One region of the Rhizobium sp. 10PS4 genome, then DNA from elsewhere that is predicted to be linked to it. Evidence: riboswitches for the same ligand, from Rfam matches in the RefSeq annotation. Region 1 holds a riboswitch; the other holds the start of a gene.

Region 1 (3,398 bases):
AGCCGGTGCCGTGGGTGTTCTTGGTCGGCACGCGCCTAGCTTCGAACCAGTGCAGTCCGGCAGCGGTGGCAAGCACGTCAGGGCTCTCGTCGCCGTCGAGATGGCCGCCCTTGACCAGCACCGCGGCCGGGCCAAGCGCGCGCAGGCGCTCGGCCTGCGCCGCCATGTCAGCGCGGTTTGTCGCCACCGGCTGGTGCAGCAGGGCGGCGGCTTCTGGCAGGTTCGGGGTCAGCAGTGTGGCAAGCGGCAGCAGCCGCCGGGTCAACACGTCGACCGCTTCAGGCGCGAGCAAGGCGGCTCCACCCTTGGCGATCATAACAGGGTCGATGACGATGGGAATGTCGCGGCGGTCAGTTAGCGCACCGGCAACGGCGTCGGCGATGCCGGCATTGGCGATCATGCCGATCTTGACCGCATCGACCCGCACATCCGCAAAGACGGCATTGATCTGGTCGGCGACGAATTGCGGCGGCACCAGATGCACGCCGCTGACACCTTGCGTGTTCTGCGCCGTCAGCGCAGTCAGCACCGCCATGCCGTAGACGCCGCGGGCGGAAAAGGCCTTGAGATCGGCCTGGATGCCAGCGCCGCCGGAGGGATCGGAGCCGGCGATGGAGAGAACGTTGCGGATCATGTGCGGACCTTTCTAATTTCTGCAGCGATGCGGCGCGTGGCGGCTTCGGGGTCGGGCGTGCCGCAGATGGCCGAAACGACGGCAAGGCCCTTGGCGCCTGCGGCGAACACCTGAACGACATGATCCGCCTTGAGTCCGCCGATCGCGACCGATGGCACCGGCGAGGCCTTTACCAGCCTTGCAAGTCCGTCAAAGCCGATCGGCTGCTTGTGATCGGCCTTGGTCGGTGTCGCAAACACCGGCCCGACGCCGGTGTAATCGAGGAGATCAGGATCGACGGCGTTAGCAAGCGCCTCGCTCTCGACCGACAGGCCAAGGATCATCTCAGCACCGATCATCGCCCGGGCTTTACGCGCATCCATGTCCTCCTGACCGATATGCAGGCCGTCGGCGCCGATGGCGATTGCCGCCTCGACGTCATCATTGACGATGAGGAGGGCGCCGGTCCCATCCAGCACCTGTTTCAGGGCGCGGCCGGTCTCGATCATCCTGATGGTGCCGGCATGTTTGTCGCGCAGCTGCACCATGGTCGCGCCGCCGGCAACGGCAAGGCGCGCGGTCTCGACCATGCCGATCCCCGCGCAGAGATCGGGGTCGAGGACGAGATAGAGCGAAAGGTCGAAAGCCTTCATGCCGCCGATATCCTTGCCCTGGCGTCAAGCGTTTCGGCGTCGAGCGCGGCCAGCGCATCGAGGAAGCGCCAGGAGAAGGAGCCGGGGCCGGCTGCTCCAAGGGCGGCCTCCTCGCCGGCGATGGCGAAGGTTGAAAGTGCAGCGACCGTCGCACCGAAGATGTCCTCAGGCGCTGTCGCGGCAAAGGCGCCGACAAGGCAGGTGAGCGAGCAGCCGAGTGCTGTAACCTGAGGCATCAGGACCGATCCGCCTTCGATGCGCACAGCTCGCTCGCCATCGGTTACGAAATCCACGACGCCGGTAACGGCGACCACCGCCTGCTGCCGTTCCGCCAGCCATCGCGCCGAACCTTCCGCTTGCTCGACCGGGTCGCGGCTGTCGACCCCCTGGCCGCGGCTCTCGCCGCCGGCAAGCGCGATGATCTCGGAAGCGTTGCCGCGGATGATAGTCGGTCGCAGGGCGAGCAGTTCGGCAACCGCATTGCGGCGGAAGGCCGTGGCATAATGCGCGACTGGATCGAGCACCCAAGGTTTGCCGGCTGATGTCGCCACCTTCGCCGCCGCCTGCATGCCGTCAATCCATTGCGTCGACAGGGTGCCGATATTGATTGTCAGCGCGCCGGCGATCGCGGCGAATTCGCCGGTTTCTTCGGCGGCATGCACCATGGCGGGCGAGGCGCCTGATGCAAGCAGAACATTCGCGGCGATATTCATGGCGACGTAATTGGTGATGCACTGAACGAGCGGCGGCTTCTCGCGCATCGCCTTCAGCATCGCTCCTGGTGTGGTCCTGGTCTGCATGTGGCCCCTTTCAGGCGGGGGGCGGGCACGGGGCGGTTCATGCGGGCGGTGCCGCGGCCCCGAGCGACTCCCTCCGCCGGCATTATCCGGTTCAGGTTCGAAGGGTGCTTCTCAGCCCGTCTGTCGACGGGCGCCCCTGTCTCTCATCGCGCTCTTTTCGCAGAGAACGGGGCGACTGTCACCCCGAAAATGACAATTCCACGACCTGCCGACGCGTCTCTTCTACGAAAAGGCGGTCAGCCGACGATCTTTGTCAGCAGCCGTCCGATATCCTCGTTGGCGACAGTTTCGCCATGCTTGACCCTCAATCACGCATGCGCTTCCCTGCCGCGATAGACCTCCGGATCGGGGATCGGAACCGCGGCGATCAGTGCGCGGGTGTAGTCATCCGTCGGGTTCTCGAAGATATCCCGCCGCGTGCCGGTTTCGATGATGCGGCCGGCGCGCATGACGGCGACGTTGTGGGACATGCGCTCGACCACGGCCATGTCGTGGGAGATGAAGAGATAGGCGAGCCCCATCGTTTCCTGCAGTTCGAGCAGCAGGTCGAGCACGCGGGCGCGGACGGAGACGTCAAGGGCTGCGACGCTCTCGTCGGCGACGATCAGCTTTGGCTCAAGCGCGAGCGCCCGTGCGATGCAGATGCGCTGGCGCTGGCCGCCTGAAAATTCGTGCGGGTAGCGCGTCGCCGCATCAGGCGTCAGGCCGACCCGGCGCAGCAGTTCGGCGACGCGGTCCTGCCGTTCGCTGTGGTTGCCGATGCCGTGGATGACCATCGGTTCGCCGATTGCCTTACCGACGGCCATGCGCGGGTCGAGCGAGGCATAGGGATCCTGGAAGATCATCTGCGCCGAGCGGCGCACGGGCCGCATCTTGCGCTGGCTGAGGCCGGCAATTTTGCGGCCGTCGATCAGCACATTGCCCTTGAAGGGGATGAGACCGAGCACGGCCTTGCCGGTGGTCGATTTGCCGGAGCCGCTTTCGCCGACGAGGCCGAGCGTTTCGCCCGGCAGGATATCGAAGGAAACGCCTTCGACGGCTGCGACCGGCGGCTTGCCCTTGAAAAACCGGCTTGCGGCATTGCCATAGGTGACGGTGAGGTCGCGCACGTTCAGCACCGGCGTGCGGTCCGGATGCAGCGTCTCGATGGCGCGCTGGCTGATGCGCGGCGGACGGTCGGTGCCGGCAAGCGCGCCGAGCCGCGGGACGGCGGCGAGCAATTGCTGCGTATAGGCCTCCTTCGGCCGCTGGAAGATGGCGAGCGCCGTTCCCTGCTCGACGATCCTGCCATTCTGCATGATGACGACGCGGTCGGCCATTTCGGCGACCACC
Region 2 (3,398 bases), on a different contig from region 1:
GATGTCTGGTTGAGCCGCACGACCGCCTCATATTCTGCATCGGTGAGTGTGGCAGCGGGAAAACGACCAAGCATGGTGCCGGCGTTGTTGACCAGCACATCGACCTTATCGAAAAAGGCGAGAACATCCTCGGCAAATTGCGCTGCCCCACCGACTGCAGAGAAATCGGCATTAAGCAGCAGCGCCCGTCTTTCGGATTCAGCCGTCAGCAGGAAATCCGGCAGGTCGCGTCCCGGCTTGCGCCCGGTATGGACGATCACCTTCGCGCCGCAGTCCAGGAACTGCCGGGCCACTTCAAGGCCGATGCCGCGGCCGGCGCCGGTCACCACGACATTGCGATTTTCGAACAGTCTGGGATGGAACACGAAGCCGTCCTCCTCGCGGACAGTGCCGCCGGTTGTGTCATTCGCCCTTAACATATGAGCGCGCCGACTGAAAGAAAGGCGCGCATCGATCTTTCCCGGCGAAAACAGGGGTTAGTTTTCGGTCTCCAGAAGCCGCGCGCCCGGCCCCTCCTTGCCGAGTCGGTCGCAGGGATTGCGCAACGGACAGCTTTCGATCGACAGGCAGCCGCAGCCGATGCAGCCGGTCAGACGGTCGCGCAGCAGGCTAAGCCGCCTGATTCGCGCGTCGAGATCATCCTTCCACAGCGCCGACAGCGTCTGCCAGTCGGCGACGGTCGGCGTGCGTCCTTGCGGCAGGGACTCGAACGCTGCCTGGATTTCCGAAAGCGGAATGCCGACACGCTGCGCCACCTTGATGATGCCGAGCCGGCGAAGCACATCGCGCCCATAGCGCCGCTGATTGCCGCGGGAGCGGATGCTCGAGATCAGCCCCTTGGTCTCGTAAAAATGCAGCGCCGAGACGGCGAGGCCGCTGCGCTCCGCCACTTCGCCGACCGTCAGGAGCTTGCCGAGCGGCACTGCCGGAATTGTATCCATGCCTCTTGACCTCAAGATTAGTTGAGGTTTTATAACCCTTGCTCCTGCAATCGTAAAGTCCAATCGCAATAAGGAGCGACGCATGCAAACACCCACCAGGCTGGCTGTCATCTACGGAAGCACGAGAGAGGGCCGCATCTGCGACCGGGTGGTCAAATGGCTGACGCAGGAGCTCATCCGCTTCCCACAATTTGATATCGACATCATCGACCCATTGGATTTCGCACTGCCGGCCAACCGTGACATGGCGCATCCCGAAGTCGACAGGCTCGCAGGACGGCTTGGCATGGCCGACGCCTTCATCATCGTCACGCCGGAATACAATCACAGCTTCACTGCCTCGTTGAAGTCGATCATCGATTTCTTCTTCGAGCCCTGGCAGGGCAAGCCGGTCGCCTTCGTTTCCTATGGCGGCATATCCGGCGGCCTGCGCGCCGTCGAACAGCTGCGGCTGGTCTTTGCCGAACTCCACGCCGTCACCATCCGCGATTCGGTGAGCTTTGCCGCACCTTGGAACCGCTTCGACCCAGACGGACAACTCGATAATCCCGCCGATACAATGCGTTTGCTCGATCGGATGATGGCGAGGCTGGAATGGTGGACGCAAGCGCTCGTCACCGCCCGCAGCGATCGTCCCTATGCCGACATGGAGCGCCGCGCGTCTTTTCAGACGTACGCATAAGCCAGAAAGCTCCGGTTCCGTTCCCGGCAGGTACGGAACCATTGGGAACACCCGGGCAGATCCTCCGCCCGGGTGTTTTCCCTCACATCCGGTTCATTCCGACCGCACGGACGGGTTCGCAATTTTGCTGTTGCGGGGAGAAAACCCCGGTGGTAGTTTCCGCGCAAATAACAGGGGAGCTCCGTATTGCCGGGGCTGAGATGTGAGGCGCAAGCCTCTGGACCCTTCAAAGCTGATCTGGGTAATGCCAGCGGAGCGAGGTTCAGATGTTCTCAGGCGCACAAGTGTCACTCTATCCGATGTCCGACAATTTCGTCGGCATCATTCTCGATGCCGTCACGGCGCTCGACCCCTATCGCGACCGGCTGCGCATCGAGACCGATGACATCTCCACTTTGCTGGTCGGCCCGCCTGACATTCTCTTCGCCGCCATGCACGATCTTTTCGTCGCCGCCACAAAGACCGGCGAGCATTGCGTGCTGTCCGCTGCCGTTTCACGCGGCTGCCCCGGCGAGCCCGACGACGCCATCTGCGGCGTCAACCCCTCCCTCGGCCAGGCGGAGCCGCTTGCCGAGCGTATAACAGCCGCACTTGCCGCCGTTGAAATCACCGCCGAAACTGGACAGCCGACCGCTGCGCAATTCTCGCTCTATGTCATGGGAACCGGTACCCATATGGACGAGATCTATGGCTGCATCGACTTTCTGAAGCGCTCCGGCACCTTCGACCGCGCCAAGAATTTCTGCACCAGGCTCTCTGGCGACGCTGGCGCCGTCTTCGCCACCATTCGTGAGGCCTTCTTTCGCTTCGGCGACCCCGCGGGGCATGTGACCCTCGACATCACGGTTTCCGCGAATAGCCCGACGAAAGCCTGAATCGAACGCTGATGACACCGCCATCACCATCGGGATCGCGCCTTGCCGCGCTCCGCACCGCTCTCTACCGGGGCATACCCGCCTTGCTCGCCGGCTGCGCCTTTTTGGCGGCATGGGAACTCTACGTCGATCTCTCCGGCATAAAAGCTTCCATCCTCCCGGCGCCGTCGCGCATCGTCCTCCAGGGTTGGCTGAACCGCGAGGCGCTGATATCAAACACCTGGCCGACGCTCGGCGCGACGCTCGGTGGTTTCGCCCTGTCGCTTGCCTTCGCCTTCGCCGCCTCGATCCTCATGGATTTCGTGCCCTTCATGCGCCGGGCATTGCTGCCGATCTTCATTGCTAGCCAGACCCTGCCGCTGGTGGCGATTGCCCCCCTCGTCGTCCTCTGGTTCGGCTTCGGCCTGTTGCCGAAGATCCTGCTGGTGGCGCTCGTCACCTTCTTCCCGCTGCTGGTCGCCTTGCTGCAGGGCTATGAATCGACCGACCGCGACATCGCCGAATTGCTGAATTCGATGAAGGCGAGCCGCTGGCGCATTTTCCGTCTGGCACGGCTTCCCTCCTCGCTGCCCTATTTCTTTGCCGGCCTGCGGATCTCGATCACCTATGCCGTTGTCGGCGCGATCTTTGCCGAATATGCCGGCGCCGCCCGCGGCCTCGGCATCTATATCCTCAACGCCAAGAACAACTTCCGCCCCGATCTCGTGCTCGCCGCCGTCGTCGTCAGCGCCGTGCTGACGCTCTGCCTCTTCGGGTTGACGCTGATGATCCAGCGCCTCGTCATGCCCTGGCAACCATCCGGGGAGCCGCGCCGATGAGCGATGCAATGGTTGACCTCACCAACATCTCGAAGTCCTTCGACGGCATGAAGGTGCTGGGCGATATTTCGCTCGCCGTCGC

What was found. Region 1 has a riboswitch for thiamine pyrophosphate ahead of thiM (hydroxyethylthiazole kinase). Riboswitches for the same ligand answer to the same signal wherever they lie in the genome.
Region 2: linked by a shared signal. The riboswitch ahead of RWJ89_RS31705 (YkoF family thiamine/hydroxymethylpyrimidine-binding protein) and the one ahead of thiM (hydroxyethylthiazole kinase) in region 1 are both predicted to bind thiamine pyrophosphate.

Annotation. Positions count from the first base shown of each region.
Region 1 covers NZ_JAWDIW010000003.1:9,541-12,938, reverse strand. Annotated here, with positions in the region: gene thiD (bifunctional hydroxymethylpyrimidine kinase/phosphomethylpyrimidine kinase) at 1-634, opposite strand, end outside; gene thiE (thiamine phosphate synthase) at 631-1,266, opposite strand; gene thiM (hydroxyethylthiazole kinase) at 1,263-2,066, opposite strand; TPP riboswitch at 2,118-2,214, opposite strand; gene RWJ89_RS05805 (ABC transporter ATP-binding protein) at 2,375-3,398, opposite strand, start outside.
Region 2 covers NZ_JAWDIW010000022.1:56,858-60,255, reverse strand. Annotated here, with positions in the region: gene RWJ89_RS31720 (SDR family NAD(P)-dependent oxidoreductase) at 1-365, opposite strand, end outside; gene soxR (redox-sensitive transcriptional activator SoxR) at 477-941, opposite strand; gene RWJ89_RS31710 (NADPH-dependent FMN reductase) at 1,024-1,623, shown strand; TPP riboswitch at 1,786-1,899, shown strand; gene RWJ89_RS31705 (YkoF family thiamine/hydroxymethylpyrimidine-binding protein) at 1,890-2,498, shown strand; gene RWJ89_RS31700 (ABC transporter permease) at 2,510-3,316, shown strand; gene RWJ89_RS31695 (ABC transporter ATP-binding protein) at 3,313-3,398, shown strand, end outside.